3 regions of the Dermacoccus barathri genome follow, and region 2 is predicted to be linked to each of the others. Evidence: predicted binding sites of a transcription regulator. Region 2 holds the regulator's gene; each other region holds the start of a gene.

Region 1 (9,864 bases), 400 kb from region 2:
GTGCCGTCGGCGCCGCGGCCGGGGCCGTTGAGGATCTCCTCGAGGCTCGCCACTGTGCCCACCTCGACGCGCTCACCGCGCGGCAGCTGGCTGTGGTGCGCCTCGGGGCCCCAGTGGAATCCGCGACCGGGCGCCTCGGTGGCGCGAGCCAGCGCGGCGCCGAGCATGACGGCGTCCGCACCGCAGGCGACGGCCTTGACGATGTCACCGGAGGTGCCGACACCGCCGTCGGCGATGACGTGGACGTAGCGGCCACCGGACTCGTCGAGGTAGTCGCGACGGGCTGCGGCGACGTCGGAGAGGGCCGTGGCCATGGGCGCGTGGATGCCGAGCGTGCGACGCGTCGTGTGGGCAGCGCCGCCACCGAAGCCGACGAGCACGCCGGCCGCACCGGTGCGCATGAGATGCAGCGCTGCGGTGTACGTGCCCGCGCCACCGACGATGACGGGAACGTCGAGTTCGTAGATGAAGCGCTTGAGGTTGAGCGGCTCGGCGTCGCCGGAGACGTGCTCGGCGGAGACCGTGGTACCGCGGATGACGAAGACGTCGACTCCGGCTTCGACGACGGTGCGCCAGTGCTCCTGGGTGCGCTGCGGCGTGAGCGCGCCGGCGACAGTGACGCCAGCGTCACGGATCTGCTTGAGGCGGTCGCGAATGAGCTCGGGCTTGATCGGCTCGTCGTAGATCTCGCGCATGCGGGCGACTGCTTCGGCCGGGTCGACCGTGGCGATGGAGGCGAGTTGCGTCTCCGGGTCCTCGTAGCGCGTCCACAGGCCCTCGAGGTCGAGCACGGGCAGACCGCCGAGGCGGCCGAACTCGATGGCGGTGGCGGGCGACATCACGGAGTCCATCGGCGCTGCCATGACGGGCAGGTCGAAGTGGTAGGCGTCGATCTGCCACGACGTCGACACCTCGCGGGGGTCACGCGTGCGGCGCGACGGCACGACGGCGATGTCGTCGAGTGAATACGCGCGGCGGCCGCGCTTGCCCTTGCCGATCTCGATCTCAGTCACCCACCCAGCCTACCTGCGGGCGCCCGCTTCCCCACAAGCGCGGAATGTCGCGCAAGTGGGGAGCAACCGCGCGCCTGTCTCCACATTCGTGCGACATCTCGCGCATGTGGGAAAACCCGCCTCAACACACGAGCGCCTCACCTTCGTCGTGAAGGTGAGGCGCTCGAAAGCGGGACGAGACGTCGTCAGCGGATCGAGTAGTTCGGCGCTTCGACGATGCCCTGGACGTCGTGGGGGTGCGACTCCTTGAGGCCGGCCGCGGTGATGCGGACGAACTGGCCGCGCTCCTGCAGCTCCGGGATCGTGGCACCGCCGACGTAGAACATCGACTGGTGAAGGCCGCCGACGAGCTGACGCACCGCGTTGCTCACCGGGCCCTTGTACGACACGCGACCCTCGATGCCCTCGGGCACGAGCTGGTCGTCGCTGATGACGTCGGCCTGGAAGTAGCGGTCCTTGGAGTACGACTTCTTGCCGCGCGAGCTCATCGCACCGAGCGAACCCATGCCGCGGTAGGCCTTGAACTGCTTGCCGTTGATGAGCACGACCTCGCCCGGCGACTCCTCCGTACCGGCGAGCAGCGAGCCGACCATGACGCAGGACGCACCGGCGACGAGGGCCTTGGCGATGTCACCGGAGTACTGCAGGCCGCCGTCACCGATGACCGGCACACCGGCGGGGCCGCAGGCCTGGGCGGCCTCGTGGATCGCGGTGACCTGCGGAACACCGACACCCGCGACGATGCGCGTCGTGCAGATCGAGCCCGGCCCGACGCCCACTTTGACGGCGTCGACACCGGCGTCGACGAGCGCCTGGGCACCCGCGCGGGTGGCAACGTTGCCGCCGATGATCTGGACGTTCTTCGTGGCCGGGTCGGCCTTGAGCTTGCGGATCATGTCGAGCAGGAGGCGCGCGTGGCCGTGCGCCGTGTCGACGACGAGCACGTCGACGCCGGCGTCGATGAGCGTCGTCGCGCGCTCCCACGCCTCACCGAAGTACCCGACGGCGGCACCGACCATGAGGCGACCGTCGGCGTCCTTCGAGGCGTTCGGGAACTGCTCGGACTTCACGAAGTCCTTGACCGTGATGAGCGCGGCGAGGCGACCGTCGCGATCGACGAGCGGCAGACGCTCACGCTTGTGCTGACGCAGCAGCGCCGTGGCGTCCTCGTTCGAGATGTCGACGGGCGCGGTGATGAGCTGCGTCGTCATGACGTCGCGCACCTTCGTGCCGGCCCACTCGGCGACGGGCGTGAAGCGCAGGTCGCGGTTGGTGATGATGCCGATGAGCTTGTTGTCGCCCTCGACGACCGGCAGACCGGAGACGCGGTACTCGCCGCAGATGGCGTCGAGCTCTTCGAGCGTGGCGTCGGGGCCGATCGTCACGGGGTTGGTGATACGGCCCGTCTGAGTGCGCTTGACGAGGTCGACCTGGTAGGCCTGATCCTCGATCGACAGGTTGCGGTGCAGCACGCCCATGCCGCCCTCGCGGGCCATGGCGATGGCCATGCGCGCTTCGGTGACGGTGTCCATCGCTGCAGAGACGAGAGGGATGTTGAGCTTGATCTCGCGCGTCAACTGCGCGGTGGTGTCGACCTCCGAGGGGATGACATCGGTCTCCCCGGGAAGGAGAAGGACGTCGTCGTAGGTGAGGCCGAGCGTCGCGAATTTCGGGGGGATCTCAGTGCCGTTGTCAGAGCCGAAAGCCATTCACCGATTCTAGGTCACGCGCACGCGTGCCCAGCGCCGCGCGCTCAGCGTTGTGCGCATTCTCACCTAGCGCGTCGGCGTGGCGGTTTCGTTCGGCACCGGCTCCGCCGTAGCGCTCGGCTCGAGAGGCGTTGAGGACGCCTCGATCGACGGCCTCGGCATGAGGTACCTGAACCGGTTGCGCGTCTTCTTCTCCGCCTTCGTCAGCGCACCGCTTCCGGAGGAGGCCTTGTGTGAGCCGCGTGTCGACCTCGGGGAAACGCTCGAGGTGGGGCGAGGGGTCGGCTTCGTCGTGGAGGGCGAGCCCGAGGAACTCGAGGAGCCCGACGTGCCTGTCGAACCCGAGGGACCGGTGCTCGGCGACGTCGTCGACGAACCTGGGGTGGACGGCGTGCTCGGCTTCGTGGTCGTCGGCGGCTGCGTGGACGACGGCGAGGGCGGCGTCGTCGGACGCGGCGGACGCGTCGTGCTCGGCGCCTGCGTCGGTCGGGCGCCCGTGTTGGGCCGGTACGTCGGTACCGCCGGGCGCTGACGGTCGATTCGGGGCGCGGCGACGACCGAGCGGTCGAGACCGGTACGGCGCTCCTCGACCCGAGGCCAGGAGTCGCTCGGTGCCGTTTCCTTCGGAGCGGCGGACGTGCGGGGCCGCGCAGCGCCCTCGGCGTGGCCGTCCGTGCGATCTGGCAGCGCCTCGACACGCTTCTTCGCCGGCTTCTGCGGCGCTGCTGGTGCGTCGGTCGCCGTGGCGCGAGGCACCTCATCGGCCAGCACGGAGGGGTTGTGAGCCTTCGTCGAACTGAGCGTGAAGGAGTCGAGGGACGGTAGGCGTCCCCCACCGACAGCGGCGGCGACGCCGGACAGGGAGAGCATGAGACCCGCTGCAGCGGCCGTAGCGCCGGTTCGCACGCGGGCAGCCGGGGCCAGGCCCCACCATCCGCGGCCGAGAGCAGCGGCCACTCGGCCGTCGCCCGAGGCGCTGTACGTGCCGCCGCGAGGGCGCGGCGCGGCCGTGACAGGTCCGGGTTCGACGGACTCGGCCTCATTGGACACCGCGTAGGCGGCGCGAGCTGCCCGCGTGACGCGTCGGGGCTCGACCGTGAACGTGGCCTCGGCCTCGTCGTCGATGTCCTGCGCCCAGGCGGCGAGCATGTGAGCGACATCGTCCGACTCGTAGGTGCCGGTGTCGATGTTCGTGTCGGCGTTGGACTCGTCCGCGTCCAAAAGGCGTGCGCCGAGGACGTCGAGGAGTTCGTCGTCGCGGGCGATCTCGAAGAGGTTCGTGTCGCGGGATGCGTCGTTCACGTGGCTCACCTCAACTCCTGGCCGGAGGCGTCGTGCAGCTTGCGCAGCTTCGCGAGCGCGCGGTGCTGGGCGACGCGCACGGCGCCGGCCGTCATGCCGAGGCTGCGGGCGGTCTCCTCGGCGGAGAGGCCGACGGCGACGCGGAGCGTCAGGATTTCGCGGTGCTGTTCGGACAGGCCGCCCATGAGTATCGAGAGGCGCTTGGCGGTGTCGCCGCTGACGGCCATCTCCTCGGGGCCGGTCGACAGGTCGACGCCCTCGGGGATCTCGTCGGTGGGCACAGCCGCGCGGAAGGCGCCTCGCTGCACGTCGGCCACCTTGCGCGAGCAGATGGAGTAGACGAAGGCCTCGAAGGGGACGCCGCGCTCGACGTAGCGCGGAAGCGCCTGCAGGACAGCCACGCACACCTCCTGAGCGGCGTCGGCGGCGAGTTCACGCGAGGCGCTGAAAGCGCCGAGACGGGCTGACGCGTAGCGCAACGCCATCCGGTGAACGTCGTCGAGGAGTTGGTGTCGTGCTGCCGGATCGTTGTCCTGAGCGGCAGCCACGAGGTCGCGCATCGGCGCTTCCTCGGATGACATCGGGGTCGACGGTAGGTTCGTTACACGCGCTCGGGCATGGGACACCTGGGGCCAGGAGGCCCCTCCCATGTATCCACCTTCGAGCGCCATGGCCTACTCCCGTCACGGATGTGCGCGGTTCACGGTCAGCGGTTGCGGCCCCCACGGTAACCACACCACGGGGTGCACGGCGAGTTCGGTGCGAGAATGTGGCCATGAGCTCACCCGTAGACGTTCCGATTCGCGACGACGCCATCAAGCTCGGTCAGCTGCTCAAGTTGGCCAACCTCGTGGAGGACGGCGCCGAGGCGCGCATTGTCATCATTGAGGGCCTCGTGACGGTCGACGGCGAGGTCGACACGCGCCGCAGCGCCCAGATTCCGGTCGGCGCCGTGGTGTGCCTCGAGGACGAGTGCGTGCGCGTGACCCGGCGCTGACAGCCGAACACAGGCGCCTCCGCATCGCCATGTAACCAGGGCCACTCGCAAAGCCGCGACCCTCTCCCCCAACGAAACCGGGCCACGCGCAAAGCCGCAACCCTTTCGCTCAACGCACCCACGTTGGAAGCAGACCGCGCAGAAAGACGCCCCTCCCGCGAGCTTGCTCGTGGGAGGGGCGTCTTTCAAGCCCCGAAGCGCTGTCGCACCGAGCGCGTGGCCGTCTTCTGCGAGCTTGCGAGCAGGAGACGGCCACGCGCCGGAAGACGGCGCGAGGGAGAACTTCGCGGCGCGAGGGAGATCAGTGGCTGTGGCCGTGACCTGCCGCGGGTGCCTCTTCGTCTTCCTTCTTCTCGACGACGAGGGTGTCGGTCGTGAGAACCATGGAGGCGATGGAGGCGGCGTTGGTCAGTGCGGAGCGCGTGACCTTGACCGGGTCGATGATGCCGGCTTCGACGAGGTCGATGTAGTCGCCGGTGGCGGCGTCGAGGCCCTGGCCGACGGGCAGTTCGCGCACCTTGGAGACGGCGACGTAGCCCTCGAGACCGGCGTTCTCGGCGATCCAGCGCAGCGGCTCGGCGATGGCCTTGCCGACGAGCGTGGCGCCGGTGGCCTCGTCACCTTCGAGCTGGAGGGAGTCGAGCGCGGAGGCGGCGTGGATGACGGCGGATCCACCACCGGCGACGATGCCTTCCTCGATGGCCGCGCGCGTGGCCGCGATGGCGTCCTCGATGCGGTGCTTCTTCTCCTTCATCTCGACCTCGGTGTGTGCACCGACGCCGATGACACAGACGCCGCCGGCGAGCTTCGCAAGACGCTCCTGGAGCTTCTCGCGGTCCCAGTCGGAGTCCGTGCGCTCGATCTCGGCCTTGAGCTCCTTGACGCGGCCCTCGACTGCGTCGCCCTGGCCGGCGCCGTCGATGATCGTCGTGGAGTCCTTCGTCACCTGGATGCGGCGGGCCTGGCCGAGGACGTCGAGGTCGGCGGCCTCGAGCTTGAGGCCGACCTCCTCGGCGATGACCTGGCCGCCGGTGAGGATTGCGATGTCCTGCAGCATGGCCTTGCGGCGGTCACCGAAGCCGGGGGCCTTGACGGCGACGACGTTGAACGTGCCGCGGATCTTGTTCACGACGAGCGTCGAGAGGGCTTCGCCCTCGATGTCCTCGGCGATGATGAGCAGCGGCTTGCCGGACTGGACGACCTTCTCGAGGACGGGCAGGAGGTCCTGCACGTTCGAGATCTTGCCCTGGTTGATGAGGATGTAGGCGTCCTCGAGGACGGCCTCCATGCGCTCGGGGTCGGTCACGAAGTACGGCGAGAGGTAGCCCTTGTCGAACTGCATGCCCTCGGTGTACTCGAGCTTCGTCTCGGCGGTGGAGGACTCCTCAACCGTGATGACGCCGTCCTTGCCGACCTTGTCGAACGCCTCACCGATGAGGCCACCGATGGTGGCGTCCTGGGCGGAGAGCGAAGCGACCTTGGCGTAGTCGTCCTTGCCGTCGACCGGGCGCGCGTTGGCGAGCAGCTGGTCGTTGATGGCGGTGACGGCCTTGTCGATACCGCGCTTCAGGCCGGCCGGGGCCGCGCCGGCGGCAACGTTGCGCAGGCCTTCCTTGACGAGGGCCTGGGCGAGAACCGTGGCGGTCGTCGTGCCGTCACCGGCGACGTCGTTCGTCTTGGTGGCGACCTCCTTGGCGAGCTGCGCGCCGAGGTTCTCGTACGGGTCTTCGAGCTCGACCTCACGGGCGATGGTGACACCATCGTTCGTGATGGTGGGGGCGCCCCAGGACTTGTCGATGACGACGTTGCGGCCCTTCGGGCCGAGGGTCACCTTGACGGCGTTGGCGAGCGCGTCGACACCGCGCTCGAGCGACTTGCGCGCGTCGTCGTTGAATTCGAGGGTCTTGGCCATGATTCAACCTCTCTGGTTGATGCCGCGCGAGGCGGCGTGGAACGGGAGCCTGCTGCGTGAGTTCACGTACGGCTGGAGGGAACGCAATGCCCCGGCGGGCCGACGTGGGCCACGGCCGGGGCATGCGCGCACGGAGTGGGATCGTCAGGCGACGACGGCGAGCACGTCGCGAGCGGAGAGGATGAGGAACTCCTCGCCACCGAACTTGACCTCGGTGCCGCCGTACTTCGAGTAGATGACCTTGTCGCCCACGGCGACGTCGACCGGAACGCGGTTGCCGTTGTCGTCCACGCGACCCGGGCCCACGGCGATGACCTCGCCCTCCTGGGGCTTCTCCTTGGCGGTGTCCGGGATGACGAGGCCGGACGCGGTGGTCTTCTCGGCCTCGACGGACTTGACGACGATGCGGTCTTCCAGCGGCTTGATGTTCACCGACACGGTGGCACCTTCCTTGTTGCGACGGTCCGCTCGCGCGGACGTGACGGATGCTTGTCCACCCCTGCCCACGCCACGTGGCGTGGCATGACAGCGCGCAGTGCCGCCTCGCCGTCGCGGGGGTCGAGGTGACGTGCTCGCTGGCACTTACCCAGGGGTGAGTGCTAACTCCGAATTTATTGCTCGGTTAGCACTCGGTCAAGCCGAGTGCCAGGTGGAGGGTCGGCGTTCGCTCACGGCGCACAGGCGGGGCGGGTCTTGGTTGGAAGTTCGCCTGAAAGAATGAGCCCATGGATGCCGCCGCCGCGCACGCTCTCATGTCCGACGAGGGTCGTGAACTGCTCGCATCGCTGCCGCCGTACGACGAGAAGAACGCCGTCGCGCTCACCTCCCGATTGCGGGATCGGGGCTACTCCCCCGAACTCGTCGCCGCCGCGCTGACGCAGAGCCGATTGCGGGCGAAGGCCGTCACGAAGTTCGGCGCGAATGCCGAGCGGATGTTCTTCACCCCGGACGCCCTCGAGCAGGCCACTCGCTCGCCGGTGGCGGCTCTGCACGCCCAGCGTCTGCGGTCGTCCGGCGCCTCACGCGTGGTCGACGGCGGGTGTGGCATCGGCGCGGACGCCGTCGGTTTTGCTCGCGCCGGCCTCGACGTCATTGCCGTGGAAGCCGACGCGACGACGGCCGAACTCGCTCGTCACAACCTGACGCCCTACCCCGCCTCACGCGTGGAGACGGGGTTGCTCGAAGACCTCGCACCCGAACTCCGCCGGGAAGCCCCGGACGCCGCGTGGTGGTTCGACCCTGCCCGGCGCATCCCGGGCGTTGCCGACATCCAGGGCCGAACCAAGCGAACCTTCTCCCTGGCCGCGCTCTCGCCCGACTGGGAACTCGTCCAGCAACTCGCCGCTGATGCCCCGGCTGCCGGCGCCAAACTCTCCCCCGGCCTCGCGCACGGCGACATCCCGCCCGACTGCGAGGCGGAGTTCGTCTCATACGCCGGCGACCTCGTCGAAGCGACGCTTTGGTGGGGCCAGGCCGTTCGCGACGAAGGCACGACGGCGACGATCGTGCGGCCGACCGACAAGCGCGCCGACGGTTCCGCCAACGCAGACAGCAGCGGCGACAGCGTCGAGCTTCGCCACGTCACGAGGCCCGACGCTGCCGACGCCTCGGGGGCCCTCGCGCGTCGCGCCGACCTCGGCGCCTTCTTCTACGAGGCCGACAAGGCGTTGACGCGTAGCGGTCTCGTCGGCGCGTTGCTCAACGCCGTCGACGGGCGCGAGTTCACGGCCGGGTACGGGTACGTCACCGCCGACGCGCTCACCGACATCGGTCTTCTCGGGCGCGCATACCGGGTGCTCGACGCCGTTCCGCTGCACGTCAAAACACTCCGCTCCTACCTGCGCACGCACGACGTCGGACGCCTCACGATCAAGAAGCGCGACGTCGACCTCGACGCCGACGCCCTGCGTCGCCAACTGAAGCTCAAGGGCTCCCGGGCCATGACAGTCGTGCTCGTCAACCTCGACGGCGAGCGTGCTGCCCTCGTCGTGGAGCCTGCCTGACCTGACGTGCCACAGGTCGCACCTGGACGACCGCCGCTGCCCCCGAACTGAACCCGCCCCCTGACTCAAGGGGCTGGAGCTTCAAACAGCGCGCGAAGTCACGAACAGGCCGAGTCGCCCACCTTGTTGTCACCGACGGCAACCGGCAGCGTGCCGCCCGCCTTGGCCTTGCCCGCAAGGATGTCCGCGAGCGCCGCAAACGTCGACGGCGTGTTGCCGTACGTCGCGAGACCGACGGCTCCGGCCGGTCGCGAGGCGAGGACGTACGGGGTGTCGAGCGCGACCTGAACGCCGGCCTTCGTCGAGGAACCGGCACCCGAACCACCAGCGGAATCGGCTTCCGAGCCGCCGTCGGCCGACGCCTTACCTGCGTTGTACGACCCACCGGCGATGAGCGAGACGCGTGTGCCGGACGAGCCGACCGTGATGCCGCGGGCCGTGAGGGCCTTCGTCAGTTCCGCGCGGTCGGAGGTCGATCCGCCGTCGAGGCGGACGCTCTTGCCGACGAGCGGCTTGTCGCATGAGCCACCGAGCTGGGTGATCGACTCTCGCGCGAACTGCTCGGCGTCCTTGCCGTGCGCGCCGACGACGTTGGTCGCCGGAGCCTTGACCTGCTGGTGGCGCGTCGTCGCGACGATACGGGCAGCCGATTCCACGAGCCGTTCGCGCGTCAGCTCACCCGAGGCCACGGCCTTCTCGATGGCGGCGACCGACGCGGTGGCGTTGGCCGGCATGAGCACGACGTCGGCGCCCGCCTTGAGCGCGGAAACGGCTGCGGCACCGCCCTTGTCGAACTTCTTCACGATGGCGCCCATGTTCATGCCGTCGGTGACGACGAGGCCCTTGAAACCGAGCTTGTCGCGCAGTTCGCCCGTGAGCACCTTGTGCGACAGGGTCGAGGGCACGTTCGGGTCGACGTCCTTGAGCA
Region 2 (9,864 bases):
GAGCGCGCGAAGAGCGCGGCCAGTGCCGCGGGGCCGGCCGACGACGAGCGCAGCACCGTGCGTCCCATCCGGACGCTCGTGGCGCCCGCAGCGGCGAACGCGTCGAGTTCGCCGGGCGTGATGCCGCCCTCGGGGCCGACGACGAGCACGACGTCGCCCGCGTCGGGCAACGTCACGTCGCTCAGTCCGACCTCGGCGTCCTCGTGAAGGACGAGTGTGAGGGCCGATTCCTCGACGAGGCGGACAACGGTCTGCTTCGCCGCGAGCTCGTCAACGACGGGCGGCGTGGCCTGACGCGATTGTTTCGTGGCGGCCTCGGCCTGCGCCACCCATTTACGGTGCGCCTTGGCGGCCCGCTCGCCCTTCCACTGCACGATCGAGCGCTCAGCCTTCCAGGGCACGACGCGGTCGACACCGAGCTCGGTGGCGGCTTCGAGCGCCTGGAGATCGCGGTCGCCCTTGGCGAGTGCCTGGACGAGGGTGAACGTGACGGCCGGGCGCTCCTCGCGCTCCACCGTCTGCACGAGCGCCGTCAGTTCCGACTTGGCTGTGGACGCGACGACGCAGTGGGCCAGGAGCCCTTCGCCGTCGGCGAGGAGGATCTCCTCCCCCACGGCCATGCGCTTCACGGTGACCGCGTGGCGTCCCTCGTCACCGCCGAGCACGACCGGCTCCTCGGGCCGCATTTGCTCACGCAGCGTGCCCGGCGCGACGAAGTACAGATGTGCGGTCACGTCAGCCCTTCCAGGCCTGACGCAGCTTGCCGAGCAGGCCCTGGTTGACGGGTTGGAACTTGGGAGCAGGCGTTTCCTCGCCGCGCGACGCCGCGAACTGACGCAGCAGGTCGGCCTGCTCGCTCGTCAGCTTGCTCGGCGTGCGCACGTTGGCGTGCACGAGCAGGTCGCCGCGGCTCTCAGTACGCAGGCGCGTGACGCCGAGGCCCTTGAGCGTGACGACGTCGCCCGGCTGGGTACCGGCCTGGATGTCGATGTCGCGCGGGCCGTCGAGCGTCTCGAGCGGAAGGGACGCGCCGAGTGCGGCGGCCGACATCGGCAGTTCGAGCGAGCAGTGCAGGTCGTCACCCTGACGCTGGAACATAGGGTGCTTCGCGACGCGCACCTCGACGTAGAGGTCGCCGGCGGGGCCGCCGCCGTGGCCGACCTCGCCCTCGCCGCGCAGCTGGATGCGCGTGCCGGTGTCGACGCCCGCGGGCACCTTGATGCTGATGGTGCGGGTGTCGCGCTTTCGGCCGTTGCCGTCGCACTCGAAGCAGGGGCTGTCGATGATGTCGCCGTAGCCGTCGCACGCCGTGCACGGACGCGAGGTGAGCACCTGGCCGAGGAAGCTGCGCTGCACCTGCTGGGTCTGGCCTGCCCCACCACACACGTCACACGTGTGCTTGCCGGTGCCGGGGCGCGAACCGTCGCCGTGGCACGTCGTGCAGACGACGGCGGTGTCGAACGTCAGGTCGACCTCGCCGCCGAAGACGGCGTCGGACAGCTCGATGTCGAGCGGCAGCAGGGCGTCCTGGCCGTGTTGTACGCGGCTGCGCGGGCCACCCGAGGCGCCCGCTGCGCCGCCGGTGAAGAACGCGTCCATGATGTCGCTGAAGCTGAAACCGGCGCCGCCGAAGCCGGCACCCGCACCGCCGCCGGGCGCGTACGGGTCGACTCCCTGGTCGTAGGAGGCCTTCTTCTCGGGGTCGCCGAGCACCGCGTAGGCCTGACCGACGCGCTTGAACTGATCCGCCGCCTCGTCGGACGGGTTGACGTCCGGGTGGAGCTTGCGCGCCATCTTGCGGTAGGCGCGCTTGATCTCCTCGCTCGAGGCATCGCGGGAGAGGCCGAGTTCGGCGTAGTAGTCGTTCACGAACGTCCTTGTCGTCAGCGGGTGGAAAGGGATGTGTGCGGGCGTCAGCTCTCGATGAGCTGTGAGACGTAGCGGGCCACGGCCCGCACGTTCGCCATCGTCTGGGGGTAGTCCATGCGGGTGGGTCCGAGCACGCCGAGGGCCGCCACGGCGTCGGGGCCGTAGGAGGTGGTGACGAGCGACGTCGAGTGCAGGCCCTCGTGGGGATTCTCCGCGCCGATGCGGACCGTCACCTGGTCGTGGGCTTCGGCATCCTCGGCGAGGTTGCTCATGAGGCGCAGGATGACGACGTGCTCCTCGAGTGCGTCGAGCACCGGCTGCACGTGCAGCCCGTCTGTTCCGGCGCGCGCGAGGTTGGCCGTACCGGCGAGCACGACACGCTCCTCACGTTCCTCGCCGAACACGGCGGTGATCGTCTCGACGACGGCGTCGACGTCAGCGCGCCGCTCGGGCTCGAACGCTTCGCGCAGCAACGACAGGCCGCGGGCCGCCTCCGCGAGAAGAAGGCCGTCGGTCTCGGCGTTGAGTCGCTCGCGCAGCCGTGCGACGAAGTCGTCACTCTCGGCCACGGGGTGGGCGAACTCGACGTTGCGCTGTTCAATGCGGCCCGAGTCGAGGATGACGACGAGCATGGCGCGGGTCGGCGTCATCGCGAGGCACTCGATGTGACGCACCCGCGAGCGCCGCAGCGACGGGTACTGCATGACGGCGGCCTGCTGGGTGAGCGAAGCGAGCAGACGCGCGGTGCGCTCGACGATGTCGTCGAGGTCGATGCTCTCCGCGAGGAAGGCCTGGATGGCGCGGCGCTGGCTCGGCGTGAGCGGACGCACCTGAGAGAGGCGGTCGACGAAGACGCGGTAGCCGGCATCGGTCGGAACACGCCCGGCGGAGGTGTGCGGCGCGGCGATGAGGCCCTCGTCCTCGAGAGCCGCCATGTCGTTGCGGATCGTGGCCGCCGAGACACCGAGCTGGTGACGTTCGAGGAGGGCCTTGGAGCCGACCGGCTCGGACGTGGAGACATAGTCCTGCACGATCGCGCGCAACACTTCGAGACGGCGCTCGTTGCTCATGCCTTCACACCTCCTTGACCTCCTCCAAGGTTGGCACTCACGGGTATCGAGTGCCAAATCTTTCCGGGCGTGTTCGCTCAGGGCGTCGCGGCCGCGGCCGGCCGGAATGTCGGGTTTTCCCCACCGTCAAGAAGCCCGCAGGCAGGATGGTTGTGCCCCCGTGCCTCTCCATAGCGTCGAAGAGATGAGCACTCCAGACGTCACAGCCCCTGTCCCCACGAACGCCGCCGGCTCGGCGACGGACCGCGAGTTCCGGTGGTCCCCACGCCGTGCACTGCGCGACAGCGTCTACCTGTTCGCAGGCTGGTGGATCCACCTGCTCATCGCCGAGGGTCTGACGAACCGAGGCATCGCGAAGCGCCTCGTCGTCACGGAGGGCGCCGTGGAGAAGCACGTGCAACGCATCTTCACCAAGCTCGATCTGCACACCGACGGCGACGAGCACCGTCGAGTGGCGGCGGTGCTCACCTTCCTCCGCTCGTCCTGACCGTGGGCGGCGCCGCTTCTGCGCCCGCCCAGCGCGCCTCCGCCCGTGCCGCGTCGGGCTTGCCTACCCTGACTGCCATGAACGACCGCTACGGCTCCGATGTCCTCTCCGGTGACTGGCGCGCGCCCAAGCGCGGCCGCTCGCGTGAGGTGCCGGCCGAGCGCGACGTTGTTGTCGAGGACGCCCAGAGCGGTTACGTGGGTGCCGTCGTTCGCGTCGAGAAGTCGGGTGGAACCCACGTCGTCTTCCTCGAGGATCGCTTCGGCAAGACCCGCGGCTTCGCCCTCGGGGGTGGCTTCCTCGTTGACGGTGAACCCGTCATCCTCACTCCCCCGCGTCCCGCAGACGCTGCCGCACTCGCCGAGCGCAAGGTGCAGGCCGGACGCACGGCGTCGGGTTCGGTCGCCGTCCCGAACGCCAAGGCGCGCGTGGCCCTCGGTTCGCGCATCTTCGTCGAGGGCCGTCACGACGCCGAACTCGTCGAGAAGGTCTGGGGTGACGACCTGCGCATCGAGGGCGTCGTCGTCGAGTACCTCGAGGGCGTCGACGACCTCGCCGCCGTCATCCGCGACTTCCGCCCCGAGAAGGGGCGCCGTCTCGGCATCCTCGTCGACCACCTCGTGCCCGGCACGAAGGAGGCCCGCATCGTCGCCGAGGCCCAGGCACTTCCGCAGGCCCGCGATCACGTGCTCATCGTCGGTCACCCCTACGTCGACGTGTGGCAGTCGGTGCGCCCCGAGCGCCTCGGGTGGTCCAAGTGGCCGACGATCCCCAAGGGTCAGTCGTGGAAGCACGGCATCCTCGCCGAGCTCGGGTGGCCGCACCAGAGTCAGGCCGACGTCGCGCGGGGCTGGAAGCAGATCCTTGGCACAGTGCGCACCTACGCCGACCTGCAACCGGAACTGCTCGGACGAGTCGAGGAACTCATCGACTTCGTCACCGACCCCGAGCAGCAGTGACGCCCTGAGCCCCAGCCTCAGGGACGAGCCAGGGTCACCCAGGATGGCGCCGACGGAATGAGGAGGGCATCGTTGAGGTTGGAACGATGTTCACCAAAGCATCCAAGGTCGTGAGGACACCATGAGCCAGCAGCCCTACCCCACCCCCGACCCCCAGTGGAGCCACAACGGCGACGCCTACCCCAAGGGTCGGCCCACCGAGGCGGGCGTCACGCCCCGCCAGTTGAGCTCCGACGAGACGGGCGCCGCTGTGGTCGCCCACCTTTCTGCACTCGTCGCGGCCGTCGTGTCGGCCGGTTCGCTCAGCCTGCTCGGCCCGCTCATCGTGTGGTTCATCTACAAGGACAAGTCACCCGCCGTGCGTGAAGCCGCCGCCGGGGCGTTCAACTTCAACCTCTCCTGGTGGTTGCTCTACTGGGTCGGCTGGCTGTTCGCCATCACGTTCATCGGCATCGTCGTCGCGATCCCGCTGTGGCTCGTCATCACGGTGGTTGCCCTGTGGTGCCACATCCGTGGCGCGCTCAACGCGAGCAGCGGCCGCCCCTACCGCTACCCGTTCCAGCTGCGCGTGCTCAGCTGACTCGGGGCCGACAACGCGAAGGGCCGGAACGTCACATCTCTGGGGTGACGTTCCGGCCCTTCACGTTCGGCGGTCAGTAGTCGAGCAGCCGCCGGACGACGGTGTCTGTGAGCAGCCGCCCGCGCAGTGTGAGCACGGCCCGACGGTCACGGACCGCAGGCGTTCCCTCGAGCAGACCGTCCGCGACGAGTCCCGCCACCGCGCGACGACCCGCGTCGTCGAGCAGGTCGAGCGGCAACCCCTCAGCGAGACGCACGCGCAGGAGCACCTTCTCCTCGTAGCGCTGACGCTCGTCGAGGATCTCGCGCGCGAGCGCAGGTGAGGTTACTTCACCGACCCGCTGTGCGTAGGCGCGCGGGTGTTTGACGTTCCACCAGCGCACCCCGCCGACGTGGCTGTGGGCTCCGGGACCCGCGCCCCACCACGGTTCGTCACGCCAGTAGGCCAGGTTGTGACGGCACTGGAAGCGCGGTTCCTTCGCCCAGTTCGACACCTCGTACCAGCGGTACCCCGCGGCCTCGAGGAGTTCGTCGGCCAGTTCGTACTTGTCTGCTTCGTCGTCGTCATCGGGAAGCGGCAGTTCGCCGCGGCGCACCTGGGCGCCCATCTTCGTGCCCTCCTCGACGACGAGCGCGTAGGCGCTGATGTGGTCGGGATGGAGCGCGATCGCCGCCTCCAACGAGGCCCGCCAGTCGTCGAGCGACTCCCCCGGCGCGCCGTAGATGAGGTCGAGACTCACCTGCAGGCCGGCAGCCTTGGCGGCGCGGACGGCGCGCTCGACGTTGGCCGGATCATGGGTGCGCTCCAGCGTCGCGAGAACGTGCGGCACCGACGACTGCATCCCGACGGAGATGCGCGTGAAGCCGCCCTCGGCGAGCACGCGCAGGTACGTTTCGTCGACCGAGTCGGGGTTGGCCTCGGTCGTCACCTCGGCGTCGTCGGCGAGGCCGAACCGCTCGCGCGCCGCGTCGAGCATCCGCACGAGGTCGGTCGCTGCGAGCATCGTCGGCGTTCCTCCACCGACGAAGATGGTCTGCACTGTCGGCACGCCGCCGGGCGCCTTTCCCATCTCGCGCGCTGCGAGGTCGAGTTCACGTTCGACAGCGCCCGCGTACGTGTCGAGGCTCGCGCCGGGGACGCCGAGTTCGGTGAGCGTGTAGGTGTTGAAGTCGCAGTACCCACAGCGCGTCACGCAGAACGGCACGTGCAGGTACATCGCGAAGGCGCTGCCCGGCACGCTCGCGAGGGCGTCGGCTGGCAGCGCTCCGTCGTTCGGTGCGGGCTCTCCGTCGGGCATCTGCGGCATGGGTGGCATTCTCCCACCGCCTGCGGAGCGTCTCTAACCGACGAGCAACGCCCCGCCCAGGCCGAGGGCGGCGACGAAGACGGTGCAGAGCGCTGCCTGCGCGAAGGGTGCCGCGCCGGCAGCACGCATGGCCTTGGCCGTCACTCCCGTGCCGAGAGCGAACATCGCGGCGGCGAGCAGCAGCGTCTGGAGCACCTTCGCCCCGTCCAACACGGAACTCGGGATCGGCACCACGCTCCGCACGACGACCGCTGCGACGAAGCCGACGACGAACAGCGGCACGAGGGGTGGGAGGGTTGCCGACCCGGACTCTGCCCCGCCCATGGTCCGACGTCGATGCACGGCGATGACGGTGATCAACGGCGCCAGCATGAGCACGCGGGCGAGCTTCACGACGACGGCCACCGCGAGCGCCCCCTGCCCGACGAGGCCCCCGGCAGCGACGACCTGGGCCACCTCGTGCACGCTCGCACCCGCGAAAACGCCCGCGGTGTGATCGTCGAGCCCCAAGGCGGCGGACAGCGCGACGAGCGGGATCATGAGCGTGCCGAAGACGACGACGAGCGCGACCGACGTTGCGACCTCCTCGTCGCGGGCGTCGCTCACCCCTGCTGCTGCGGCGACGGCTGCGGCGCCGCAGATCGAGAACCCGCACGCCGTGAGCAGACTCTGCGTGGGCTCAATACCGAGCCGCTTGCCGCACCACAGCCCGAAGGGCACTCCGAGCGCCACCACAGCAACGGCCAGGACGATGACACCGAAGCCGAGCGAGGCGATGGCGCCGAGCGAGAGCTGGAGGCCGAGCAGCACGATGCCGATGCGCAGAACGCGCTTCCCGGCCAGGTCGAGGCCAGGGCGCCACGCGTCGAGCCGCACGGCGTTGGCGGCGACGACGCCGAGCAGAATCGCCACGAGCACCGGGCTGAGCAGCGGGCTGATGCGTGACACGACGAACCCGACGAGCGCCGCTGCGAACGCCAGGGCCAGACCGCCGGCCACTGGGTGGGATGCAGTTCGGGCCGCTGTTTCTGCGCGGCGTTGCTCGGGTCGGGTCACGCTCCCCATCCTCGAACGCCTACGACCTGGCCGGTAGTGCCATGTTCAGCATGCTGGTATATGCGGCGGATATGGACGCCGGTTACGCTGGCCCGATGAAGAGCTGGCCGGATCTCGCAGCCCTGGAGCTGCTCGTGGCCGTGGCCGACCACGGCTCCCTCAGCGCCGGCGCACGTGCCTGTGGCTCGGCGCAGCCCAACGCCAGCCGCAGCATGGCGCGGCTCGAGCGCTCGGTCGGCGTGCCCCTTCTCCACCGCGCCACAACCGGCGCCACCCTGACGACGCAGGGCCTCATGGTCGTCGAGTGGGCTCGCGGCGTGCTGGAGGCCGCGCGCGATCTCGACGCCGGCGTCACCGCCCTGGTGAGCGGCGTGGATGCACCGCTCACCGTGATGGCCAGCCAGACCGTGGCCGAGCACCTCCTGCCGGGCTGGATCGCGCGCTGGCACGAAGCCCATTCCGGTGAGGCCACGCCGGGCCTCTCCGTCGCCGTCGGCAACACGACCGACGTGCTCAGCGCCGCTCGCTCCGGTGAGATCGATCTCGGGTTCATCGAGGGCCCGGGTGCCCCTCGCGGCCTCAACTCGACGGTCGTCGCCACGGACGACCTCGTCCTTGCCGTCGCCGCACACCACCCCTGGGCCCGAACTCGCAGTATTGACGCGGACGAACTCGCCGCGACGGCCCTCGTCACCCGCGAGCCGGGATCCGGAACCCGCGTGGCGCTCGACCGCGCGATGCGCCCGCGCACCTGCGCTCCGCCACTGCTGGAGCTGTCGAGCAACGCCGCGGTCAAGGTCTCCGTGTCGGCCGGCACCGGGCCGGCCGTCCTCAGCCGACTCGCGATCAGTGATGCCCTGGCCGCGGGCACCCTCGTCGAGATCACCGTCCGCGACGTCGACCTGCGCCGGAAGCTGCGCGCCGTGTGGGCAGGTCCGCGCCGGATGACGAACGAGGCCGCCACGTCGCTTCTTGCGATCGCGGCGGCCTCGTAGCGGCGTCAGGCGTTACTTCTTGGCGGAGACGTAGATCGGGATGATGCCCTGGACGGCGACCGTGCCGTCCTTGACCAGGCGTCCCGTCATGCGCACGTCCACCGTGAAGGGAGGCTCCTTGGCCCAGTCCTCGGGGCTCGTCTCGGCGACGCACTCGACATCGCCGGGGGTCTTGGCGACGTAGTCGAGCTGGATGCCCTTGGGGATCCAGCGCATGCCCTTGGGCACCGTGGCCTCGGCGAGCAGACCCATGGCCATCTCCATGCCGTTGGCAATCGCGATGGCGTGGACGGTGCCGATGTGGTTCTGCACACCCCACCACTTCTTGATGGCCACGACGCCGCGGTGCGGCTCCATGGTCTTCACAACGGGCGCAATCGTGCGGAAGTAAGGCGCCTTGAGCGCGAAGGCGGCCGAGAAGGCTGCGCGACCGAGCTTCTCGTTCTTCTTCGTGAGCTTCGTGTAGAGCGCGAGAGTCTGGTTCATACCCACCAGATTACCCGCGAGTAATAGCGAGCGCTCAGTGGACGCTGAAGCCGCCGTCGGCCGCGATCGTCTGGCCGGTCACGAAACCACTCGCCCGCGACGCGAGGAACACCGCGAGGCCCGCGAAGTCCTCGGGCACGCCGTTGCGTCCGACGAAGGTGCGGGTCGCGAGCGCCTCTTCGCGCCCCGGTTCGGCGACGGTTGGCAACGTCATCGGGGTGACGACGAATCCGGGAACGATCGTGTTCGCCGTGACACCCGAGCGTGACCAGGCCTCCGCTTGCGAGCGTGACAGCCCGGTGACGGCGGCCTTCGTCACGCCGTAGACGCCGGAGTTGCCGAAGGCGCTCCAGCTCTGCTGCGAGCCGATGTTGAGGATGCGTCCGTACCCGCGCTCGGCCATGCGTGGCCCTGCGGCCTGGCCGAGCCGGTAGGGCGCTTCGAGGTTGACGGCCATCGTCTCGGCGTACTGCTCTTCGCTCGTGTCCGCCAGTGGCGGTCGGTGGTTGACGCCGGCACACGTGACGAGGATGTCCGCGTGCTGCACCGCGGCTCCGACAGCCAGGTTCGCCAGCGCGTTCGCATCACCGACGTCGCAGACTTCCCACGTCGCGCCGATCTCGGCGGCCACTGTGGCGAGCTTGTCGGCGTCCCGGGCCACGAGGTGAACGCTCGCACCGGCACCCGCAAGGGCCGTGGCGATACCTCGCCCGATGCCCGACGACCCTCCCGTGACGACGGCATTCAGCCCCTCAAGGGAGAACAGGTCGTCGAGGTAGCTCACGTCAGTTCGCCCGAGTCACCGCGAGATCACGCACGACGCGCTCGACCTTGAGGCCCTTGTTCTCGAAGCGCGTGGTCGTGCGTCCCTCGAAGCGCGGGGCGAACCCGCCACGCGCACCCTCGGGGTCGACGTCCGGGTCACCGGGGTCGGCGAGGCGTCCCACGTGCGGGTTGTCGAAACGCGGTGAGCCCTCGACGACGTCGCGCATGTGCCACGCGTAGTCGGCCCAGTCGGTGGCGAGGCGCCACGTGCCACCGGGCACGAGAACGTCG
Region 3 (9,864 bases), on a different contig from region 2:
CTTCTGGCTCCTGCCGATGGCGCCCCCGCGCTTCGCCGTGGCAGGCATCGTCGACATCAACGCCGTCTACAACATCCTCGGGGGAGCGCTCGCGCGCGATCCGTCACGCTCGGCGAACCTCTACGCGGCCATGCCCAGCCTGCACTGTGCGTGGTCGACGTGGGTGGCCTACGCGCTGTGGAGCACGTGGCGTCACACCCGTCCGACGTGGGCGTGCCTCGCGTGGCTGTTCCCGGCCATGACCTACTGGAACGTCATGGCCACGGGCAACCACTTCGTGCTCGACATCGTCGGCGGCGTCGCGCTGTTCCTCATCGCCCTCGTCATCGTCCGGGTGGTCAAGGGCGCCGAGGAGCGCATCTGGCAGCACGAATCGGACGGCCCCGCCAGTTCGCGCGCGACAGTCGCCGCCTCCGACTTCCTTACTTCGGGGGCATCCGCAGAGCCCCGTCGAGGCGGATGACCTCGCCGTTGAGCAGTCCGTTATCGACGATGTGGGCCACGAGCGAGGCGTACTCGTCCGGGCGACCCAGACGCGACGGGTGCGGCACGGCCTGACCGAGCACCTCACGTGCAGCCTCTGGGAGTCCGGCGAGCATCGGCGTCTCCATCGTGCCGGGAGCGATCGTCATGACGCGCACGCCGAGATCGGCGAGGTCGCGCGCTGCCGGCAGCGTGAGGCCGACGACGCCGCCCTTGCTCGAGGCGTAGGCGGCCTGGCCGATCTGCCCGTCGTAGGCGGCCGCGCTGGCCGTCATGACGACGACGCCGCGGTCGCCGTCGACCGGCTCGTTCGTCGCCATCGCCTCCGCGCAGAGGCGAAGCACGTTGAACGTGCCGACGAGGTTGATGTCGATGACCGTCTTGTACTGCTCGAGTGCGTGCACACCCTTGCGGCCCAGGATGCGGCCCGGCGTGGCCACGCCGGCGCAGGACACGGTGATGCGGAGTTCCCCGAGCTCCGTGGCTGCGGTGACAGCGGCCTGTACCTGGGCCTCGTCGCGTACGTCGGCGGCGACGAAGCGGGCGCGCTCGCCCAATTCTGCGGCGAGTGCTTCGCCCTTCGACGAGGGCAGGTCGACGATGACGACGCCCGCTCCGGCGTCGTGCAGGCGGCGGGCGGTGGCCTCCCCGAGGCCCGAGCCGCCACCGGTGACGAGGGCGACGGTGTTCTGCGTGATGTTCATGCCTCGAACCCTATCGACTGGCGAAGCGGCTTTGTGGGCTGCGTCACGCCCGCCCGAACCTCAGTGGTAGAGGGTCACCTCGGTGGCCTTCACCGTGGCGTGGACGGGTACTCCGGGTGCGAGTGAGAGGTCGGCGACGGCGTCGAGCGTCACGTCCGCGACGAGGTCCGCGTCCCCCGTGAGGTGCACGCGCGCCGAGGTGCCGGTGTGCTCGATCTGCGCGACGCGCACCGCCCACGTGTTGCGCGGGGAACCCTCGGGACGGCTCGGCCACAGAGACACGGAGCTCGGCGCGAATGCGGCGAGGTGCTCAAGAACGCCTGCCGGGGGGTGCTCGCCCCCGGCGGCCGTGATGCGTGCACCGTCAGCGGTGACGAGCGTCGCGCCGTCGACGACGTGCCCACGCCACAGGTTGAGCCCCACGAGGCGCGCAGCGAACGGGCTGCGCGGACGGCGTACGACCTCGCTCGGCGTGCCGCCGTCGCTGAGGTGACCGCCGTCGAGGAAGACGAGGCGATCGGCGAGGGTGAGCGCTTCGACGGCGTCGTGCGTGACGAGAAGGGTCACGACATCCTGTTGGTCGCGCAGACGCTCGCCGAGGAGCGCCCGTAGGTCGTCGCGGCCCCGTGCGTCGATGGCGGACAGCGGTTCGTCGAGCAGGAGGACGCTCGGGTCGAGCGCCAGAGCACGCGCGAGCGCGACTCGCTGGGCTTGGCCGGAGGAGAGTACGTCCGGACGTCGCCCGGCGAGGTCAGCGGCAAGGCCGACGCGGCTGAGTTCTTCACGCGCTCTTGCTCGCGCAGCCTCTTTCGAGGCCCCGCGGGCCCGCAGCCCGAACGCGACGTTGTCGAGGGCGCTGAGGTGGGGGAACAGGTCACCGCGAGCCGTCATCATCCCGACGCGGCGGGCGCGTGGCGGCAGGTGCCGTGCGCCGTCGTCCCAACGCTCGCCGCCGACGTGGAGGGCGCCCTCGGCGAGGGGCGTGAGTCCGGCGAGCACCTCGAGCAGCGTCGTCTTGCCGCTGCCGTTCGGCCCGAGAACGCCGATGACCTCACCGGGTGCGGCGTCGAGCGCAGCGTGGAGGACGAAGTTGCCGCGACGGGTGGTGCCGGCAAGCGAGAGGCCGGTCATCGGCGCTCACCTCCCGCGCCCACCCAGTGACCCCGCAGCAGGGCGAGCAGGACAACGCAGAGGGCGAGCATGAGCGCCGCGAGCGCCGTCGCGGCGTCCTGGCTGATGTCGAGGGCTTGGTAGACGGCGAGCGGCCCCGTCTGAGTGCGCCCGGGGTAACTGCCCGCAAACGTGATCGTGGCCCCGAACTCGCCGAACGCGCGTGCCCACGCGAGCGTCAGTCCGGCGAGGAGGCCGGGCAGCGTCATCGGCACGAGGACGTGGCGCAGCGTGAACCAGCGGGAGGCGCCGAGCACTTCGGCGGTGCGGCTCCAGCGCGCGTCGAGGCCGCGGAACGCGCCCTCGGCGGCGAGGACGAAGAACGGCATCGCGACGAACGTTTCCGCCATGACGACGCGGACCCACGAATAGGGCACCGGCTCGCCCGTCACAGCCGTCACGGCGCGTCCGAGCAGCCCCGAGCGCCCCCACGCGTCGAGCAAGGCAACGCCCGCGACCACCGGCGGCAAGACGAGGGGCACGGTGACGACGGCCCGCGTCCAGGCGGCGGCGCGGCCACGCAGGCGGGAGAGCCACCAGGCGAGCGGAGTGCCGAAGAAGGCAGCGAGCAGCGCCGACGTCACGGTGGTGCGCAGCGAAAGCCACAAAGCCTCGCGGGCACCGGCAGTCGTGAGGTCGTCGAGGAGGCTGCCCCAGCGCACCTGCGCGAGCAGCGCGACGAGGGGCAGAACGATGAAGAGCAGAGCGACGACGGCGAGTGTCACGAGCACGACCCCGCCGCGGTCACCCGTGCCTGCGCTCCTGCGTGCAGGCGGGGGAGCGCTTGCAGTCTCGTCGCTCATCGTCGTCAGCCGGGCAGGCCGAAGCCGTTGCCCTGCAGGACTCGTCGCCCTTCGTCGCCACGCACGAACTGCGCGAATCCCTTCGCGTCGGCAGTGTCGCTCCACGCCGTGATCGGCAGTGTCGTCGTGGCGTTCGAGGCCGTCGGTACCTCGACGCCGCTCACCTTCGAGCCTGCGCTCGAGGCGTCGGTGGCGTACACGAGCGCCGCCTCCGCGTCACCGGCGACGACCTTGGCGAGCGTCGCCTTGACGTCCTTCTCGTAGCTGACGACGTGTGGCGCGACCCTCGCCTTGGTGAGGGCCTTGTGGGCAGCGCGACCGCACGGCACCTCCTTGGCGCACAGGACGGTGTCGACCTTCGCGAGGTCGGCGAGACCCGTGACGTGGGCGGGGTTCCCGCGGGGCGTGACGATCTCGAGACGGTTCGTGGCGAACGGCGTCCACGTCTTGCCCTCGGCCACGTCCTTCGGCAGCTTCTTCGGTGCCTCGGTGTCGGCGAGAGCCACCACGTCGGCCGGGGCGTCGTGGGAGAGCTGGGTGACGATCGTCGAACTGGCCGCGAAGCTCACCTCGACGTGGGTGCCGGGGTGGACCTTCTCGTAGGCGCGCGCCAACGTCGTGAACGACTCCGTGAGCGACGCGGCGGCAAGCACCGTGACGGTCTTGTCGTCGCCCTCTGACGCGCCGCAGCCGCCGGCACCCATGGCCAGCGCTGCTGCAACCGGCACACTCATGAGGCGCCATGCCCGTGCCGTCATGCCTCGTCGTCGACCATCAACGAGCGGGCCGTCAGAAGATCCACGGGCGTGAGTTCGGGACGCTTCGGGAGGCGACCGTCACCGGAACTCGTGCCCTTGATACGACGTTCCACCCACGGAGCGAAGTACTGGCGCGCCCACTCGGCGTCCTCGGCGACGCGCTGGCGCACCGGCTTCGGAGCCTGCGCCGGCAGGTGGGCGAGCCACTCGCCGGTCGTCGGAAGCCCGAGCGTCCATGCCGCCTGCTGCGCGACGCGCTTGTGGCCTTCGGCGGAAAGGTGCAGACGGTCGACGGACCACATGCGCGGATCGCGCAAGGGGGTCATCGACCACAGATCGAGCACGTAGCAGTCGTGCCGCTGCGCGATACCCCACAGGTTCGCAAGGTGCCACGTGATGCGCGGGCGCAGGCGCGTCATGATCTTCGACGCGGCGGGGTTGACGAGCGTCGCCAGCAGGACGTCGGAGCCCGCCTCCTTGAGGCGGACGACGGCGTCCTCGATGCCGGCCGCGAGATCGTCGAGGTTGACCGACGGGCGCATGATGTCGTTGCCGCCGCCCACCATGCTTACGAGGTCGGGCTTCATCGCGAGGGCCGCGTCGAGCTGGGGGCCGATGACGTCCGCGAGTAGTCTGCCGCGCACCGCGAGGTTGGCGTACTCGAGCTTCGCGCCCCGCTCCTCCTGCTGCATCGCGATGTCGACGGCGAGGCGATCAGCCCACCCGAGGTAGGCGTCGTCTTCGCGGGGGTCGTGGTCGCTCATGCCCTCGGTGAAGGAGTCACCGATGGCGACGTACCGGTGCCAGAGCAGACCGTGGTGCGTCTGTTCGGATGCCTGAGCCCCGGGCGCGGGGAGGTCGTTCGTCATGCAATACGCCAATCGATCGTGTGGGTTCCGAGCTGCTCCAACAGCTCGTTCGTGCGGCTGAAGGGCTTGCTTCCGAAGAAGCCGCTGCGCGCGGAAAGCGGTGAGGGATGCGCGGATTCGACGGTCGGGGTGTCGCCGAGGTGCGGGGCGAGTGAGCGGGCGTCGCGACCCCAGAGGATGGCGACGAGGGGCTGCTTGCGCTCGACGAGCGCCGTGATGGCCTGCGCCGTGACGTTCTCCCAGCCGTGACCGCGGTGGCTTGCGGGCTTGCCGGGCTGAACGGTGAGGCAGCGGTTGAGCAGGAGCACGCCCTGGTCGGTCCACGCGCTCAGGTCACCGTGTTCGGGCGGCTCGATGCCGAGGTCGTCCTTGAGTTCTGCGTTGATGTTCTGCAGGCTGCGCGGGATCGGGCGGACGTGCGCATCGACGGCGAAGCTGAGCCCGATCGGGTGCCCCGGCGTCGGGTACGGGTCCTGGCCGACGATGAGGACGCGCACGTCCTCGAACGGCTGGGTGAACGCTCGCAGGACGTTCTCGCCCGCCGGCAGGTACCCGCGCCCGGCGGCCACTTCGTCGCGCAGGAACTGCCCGGCAGTGGCGATGTGGTCGGCGACCGGCGCGAGGGGTTCCACCCAGCTGGGATGTACGAGTTCGTCATACGACTGCGGCATGCCGCCAAATCTATCGCGAGTCGATTCACCGCGCGGCGTGCTCCGAACGGGCCAGAGCTCGAGCGTCTTGCACGTGGATGGTCGGTTTGGGTGAAGATGCGCGCGACGTCGGCGTCATCTTCAGCCAAACCCGCCATCCACGCGCCTTTGTCCAAGGCCCTCGTGTTCGGGCGGGCAGGAGGCGACGATCTACCCTGGTCGCATGCCCGTCATCGAGACCCCTGCAGGTGCCCGCGTCCCCGGTGACGACGAGGCGCCCGGGCTGAGTGAACGAGACCGCGCCATGCTCGCCTTCGAGCGCGAGTGGTGGAAGCTGCCCGGCGCTAAGGAAGCCGCCATCAAGGAGCGCTTCGGCATGAGCGCGACGCAGTACTACCAGCAACTCAACGCCCTCGCCGACACGGCCGAGGCGCTCGCGGCCGACCCTCTACTCGTCAAGCGCATCCAGCGCCGTCGCGCCTCACGCCGTCGCACGAGCTGAGCGCCCACCCCGACGTGCGTCTGCCGCTGTGAGCGAACACGGCGGTCGCAGCCCCGTCGCCGTTTGCACTCGCAGGGGGCGAGTGCTAATCATGGCCTTAGCACTCTGAACATGAGAGTGACAAAGACCTGACTGCATGAGTGAGGGTTCGGGGCTCGCGCGACATGACCGCGCGAACGATCGGGCTCGTCCGTCGCGGGCGCTGGTGCGGTCACTACGTACGTCACGTGGAGGAGCCACGCACATGGCCAAGACCATTGCTTTCGACGAGGAGGCCCGTCGCGGCCTCGAGCGCGGCATGAACACCCTTGCCGACGCGGTGAAGGTGACGCTCGGCCCCAAGGGCCGCAACGTCGTCCTCGAGAAGAAGTGGGGCGCACCCACGATCACCAACGACGGTGTCTCCATCGCCAAGGAGATCGAGCTCGACGACCCGTACGAGAAGATCGGCGCGGAGCTCGTCAAGGAGGTCGCCAAGAAGACCGACGACGTCGCCGGTGACGGCACGACGACGGCCACCGTCCTCGCGCAGGCCATGGTGAAGGAGGGCCTGCGCAACGTTGCGGCCGGCGCCAACCCGATGGCGCTCAAGCGCGGCATCCAGCAGGCCGTCGACGCCGTGAGCAAGCAGCTGCTCGACCACGCCAAGGAGATCGAGACGAAGGAGCAGATCGCTGCTACCGCGTCCATCTCCGCCGCTGACCCGCAGATCGGTGAGCTCATCGCCGAGGCCATGGACAAGGTCGGCAAGGAAGGCGTCATCACCGTCGAGGAGTCGAACACGTTCGGCCTCGACCTCGAGCTCACCGAGGGTATGCGCTTCGACAAGGGCTACATCTCGGGTTACTTCGTCACCGACACCGAGCGTATGGAGGCCGTCCTCGACGACCCGTACATCCTCGTCGTCAACTCGAAGATCTCGAACATCAAGGACCTGCTGCCGGTTCTCGAGAAGGTCATGCAGTCGGGCAAGCCCCTCATGATCATCGCCGAGGACGTCGAGGGCGAGGCCCTGTCGACGCTCGTGGTCAACAAGATCCGCGGCACGTTCAAGGCCGTTGCCGTCAAGGCTCCGGGCTTCGGTGACCGCCGCAAGGCCATGCTCGGCGACATCGCCATCCTCACGGGCGGCCAGGTCATCTCCGAGGAGGTCGGCCTCAAGCTCGAGACCACCGAGCTCGACATGCTCGGCCGCGCCCGCAAGGTCGTCGTCACGAAGGACGAGACGACGATCGTCGAGGGCGCCGGCGACGACGAGCAGATCAAGGGCCGTGTTGCTCAGATCCGCGCCGAGATCGAGAACTCCGACTCCGACTACGACCGCGAGAAGCTCCAGGAGCGCCTCGCGAAGCTGGCCGGTGGCGTCGCCGTCATCAAGGCCGGTGCCGCGACGGAGGTTGAGCTCAAGGAGCGCAAGCACCGCATCGAGGACGCCGTTCGCAACGCGAAGGCCGCCGTCGAGGAGGGCATTGTCGCCGGTGGTGGCGTCGCGCTCATCCAGGCCACGAAGGACGCCGAGTCGGCCTTCGCCGGTCTTGAGGGTGACGAGGCCACGGGTGCGAACATCGTGCGCGTCGCCGCTGAGGCTCCGCTCAAGCAGATCTCGCTCAACGCGGGTCTCGAGCCGGGCGTCATCGTCGAGAAGGTGCGCGGTCTGACGCCGGGCCATGGTCTCAACGCCGCCACGGGCGAGTACGTCGACATGATCTCCTCGGGCATCATCGACCCCGCCAAGGTGACGCGTTCGGCTCTGGAGAACGCTGCGTCCATCGCGGCGCTGTTCCTCACGACCGAGGCCGTCATCGCCGACAAGCCCGAGAAGAACGCCGGCGGCGACGCCGCCGGTGCGGGTATGGACGGCATGGGTGGCATGGGCTTCTGACGAAGCGCGCATGCGTAGGTTGAGGGTCGTCCGAGCGAATGCGAGGGCGGCCCTCGGCCGTAGCGGAGTGCGAGGAAGAAGCCCAGATAGACATGGGCTTCTGACCCTGGGAGGCGAAGGTTGGGGGCTCGGCGAGCGAAGCGAGCCCAGCCCCCGGCCGTAGCCGAGCGGGTGTCAGAAGCCCAAATAGACATGGCTTCTGATTCCGGCAAGCCCACCCCTCGCGTGAAGCGGGCGATCACCTTCGGGTGGTCGCCCGCTTCGCTGTGCGCGTCGACCGGCGTGGTGGCGGCACAGTGACGCGTGCCTCACGGCCTATGTGCGACGTCGTCGCACCAGGGCGTTAGGGTAGGCCTGGGCCTCGGCGCTGGGGATTCTGGATCACAAGGAGTACGCACATGGTTCGCACGGCGAACAGGACGACCATCGCTGCGGCAGCGGCCGCGCTCGGAGTGGCTCTGGCGGGGTGCTCGGCGCCCGGGGGCTCCGACGGTGACAAGGCGTCGTCGACGAACCAGATCACGCTGGCAGATGCCGAGCCGGTCGGTCAGTACTACCCGGTAGCCGGTTACGGCGCGACGGGCGTTTCACCTGTGTTCGAGGGTCTCCTGCGTCCGTCGGCGCCGAACGACAAGGAGCTTCCCGACCTCGCGCCCGCGCTGGCCGAGTCGAAGCCGAAGGTGAGCGACGGCGGCAAGACGTGGACGGTGCGCCTCAAGAAGGGCGTGACGTTCCACGACGGCAGCGCCTTCGACTCCAAGGACGTTGCGGCCACCTACCGCGCGGTGCTCGACCCGAAGTCGGCGTCGCCGATCGCCGACGACTACCGCCTCATCGACAAGGTGGAGACGCCGGACGCCTCCACGGTCGTCTTCCGCCTCAAGGCGCCGAACGGCGGCTTCGCCTCGCGCCTGCTCCTCGGCATCGCGCCGAGCGAGAAGGTCACCTCGGGTGACGCGGCGAACTCCGAGCTCAACACCAAGCCCGTCGGCACGGGCCCGTTCAAGCTCCAGAGGCTCGCGCCGAACGAGGCCACGTTCGTGGCCAACGACAAGTACCGCAGCGGCAAGCCCGAGGTGGACAAGGTCGTCATCCGTCACGTCGAGGACGACAACGCCCGCATGCAGCAGGTCGTCTCCGGGCAGGTCGACGGCTCCGCGCTGCCGCCGCGCCTGGCCAAGAGCGTCGAGGGGCGTGACGGCCTCAAGGTCGCCGGTGTGCGCTCCGCCGACTGGCGTGGGGTTTCGCTGCCGGTGTCCGTGCCGATCACCTCCCAGCCCGAGACGCGCCGTGCGCTCAACATCGGGGTGGACCGCGAGGCGCTCGTCGAGAAGGTGCTCGCCGGGCGCGGCACCCCGGAGGTCAGCCCCATCACGAAGGTCTTCCCCCAGCGCGCCGACGTCGACTTCACGAAGGCCAAGGGTGCAGCCCGCAAGGCCGAGGCCGAGAAACTCCTCGACGAGGCGGGGTGGAAGAAGGGCGCCGACGGTGTCCGCACGAAGGACGGCAAGCGCGCCGAGCTGACGCTCGCCTACCCGGCGTCCGACACCCTGCGTCGCGAACTGGCCTCCGCCTTCGCCGACCAGCTGCGCGGCCTCGGCGTCAACGTGAAGCTGTGGGGCGGCAGCTGGGACGACATCGAACCCAAGATGCGCACGACGGCCGTCATGCTCGGTGGTGGCGACAACCCGTACACCGTTGACACCCAGGCCCACCGCGCGCTGCACTCGCGCGGTTCCGCGTCCGGGCCGTTCGACAACCCCGGCAACTACAAGAACGCGAAGGTCGACGCAGCTCTGGAGGCGGCACAGTCGACCTCCGACGAGACCGAAGCGACGAAGCAGTACCGCGCCGCGCAGGGCGAGTACGTCAAGGACCCGGCGTACGTCGTGCTCGCCACGCTGCACCACACCTACGCCTCGCGCGACAAGGGTTTCTCCGGCCCGGCCCCGATCGTCGAGCCGCACTCTCACGGCACGACGTGGGGCCCGTGGTGGTCGCTGGGCGCGTGGAAGAAGAATTGATCGCGTGAAGGAACTTCGT

What was found. Region 2 encodes HrcA, which represses chaperone genes, less so after heat shock. Its sites were predicted from a motif close to TTNGCACTCGNNNNNNNCGAGTGCNAA; they were not measured.
Region 1: a site for HrcA is predicted at 7,556-7,582, ahead of groES (co-chaperone GroES). Genes of this name have one in related genera too.
Region 3: a site for HrcA is predicted at 6,002-6,028, ahead of groL (chaperonin GroEL). Genes of this name have one in related genera too.

The regions. Positions count from the first base shown of each region.
Region 1 is NZ_JADCTK010000002.1:36,768-46,631, reverse strand. It holds gene IM689_RS03280 (GuaB3 family IMP dehydrogenase-related protein) at 1-1,013, opposite strand, end outside; gene guaB (IMP dehydrogenase) at 1,199-2,722, opposite strand; gene IM689_RS03270 (hypothetical protein) at 2,789-4,024, opposite strand; gene shbA (RNA polymerase sigma factor ShbA) at 4,030-4,605, opposite strand; gene IM689_RS03260 (RNA-binding S4 domain-containing protein) at 4,800-5,021, shown strand; gene groL (chaperonin GroEL) at 5,323-6,933, opposite strand; gene groES (co-chaperone GroES) at 7,078-7,371, opposite strand; gene IM689_RS03245 (class I SAM-dependent methyltransferase) at 7,659-8,936, shown strand; gene IM689_RS03240 (glycoside hydrolase family 3 protein) at 9,035-9,864, opposite strand, start outside.
Region 2 is NZ_JADCTK010000002.1:438,962-448,825, reverse strand. It holds gene IM689_RS05165 (16S rRNA (uracil(1498)-N(3))-methyltransferase) at 1-734, opposite strand, end outside; gene dnaJ (molecular chaperone DnaJ) at 736-1,869, opposite strand; gene hrcA (heat-inducible transcriptional repressor HrcA) at 1,914-2,939, opposite strand; gene IM689_RS14590 (response regulator transcription factor) at 3,124-3,426, shown strand; gene IM689_RS05145 (DUF3097 domain-containing protein) at 3,504-4,385, shown strand; gene IM689_RS05140 (DUF4870 domain-containing protein) at 4,507-4,965, shown strand; gene hemW (radical SAM family heme chaperone HemW) at 5,039-6,271, opposite strand; gene IM689_RS05130 (YeiH family protein) at 6,305-7,336, opposite strand; gene IM689_RS05125 (LysR family transcriptional regulator) at 7,423-8,322, shown strand; gene IM689_RS05120 (hotdog fold domain-containing protein) at 8,335-8,808, opposite strand; gene IM689_RS05115 (SDR family NAD(P)-dependent oxidoreductase) at 8,843-9,592, opposite strand; gene trmB (tRNA (guanosine(46)-N7)-methyltransferase TrmB) at 9,594-9,864, opposite strand, start outside.
Region 3 is NZ_JADCTK010000003.1:103,991-113,854, reverse strand. It holds gene IM689_RS06205 (phosphatase PAP2 family protein) at 1-463, shown strand, start outside; gene IM689_RS06200 (SDR family NAD(P)-dependent oxidoreductase) at 423-1,187, opposite strand; gene IM689_RS06195 (ABC transporter ATP-binding protein) at 1,248-2,318, opposite strand; gene modB (molybdate ABC transporter permease subunit) at 2,315-3,160, opposite strand; gene modA (molybdate ABC transporter substrate-binding protein) at 3,166-3,918, opposite strand; gene IM689_RS06180 (SGNH/GDSL hydrolase family protein) at 3,915-4,787, opposite strand; gene IM689_RS06175 (uracil-DNA glycosylase) at 4,784-5,458, opposite strand; gene IM689_RS06170 (DUF3263 domain-containing protein) at 5,661-5,939, shown strand; gene groL (chaperonin GroEL) at 6,184-7,821, shown strand; gene IM689_RS06160 (ABC transporter substrate-binding protein) at 8,220-9,845, shown strand; gene IM689_RS06155 (ABC transporter permease) at 9,850-9,864, shown strand, end outside.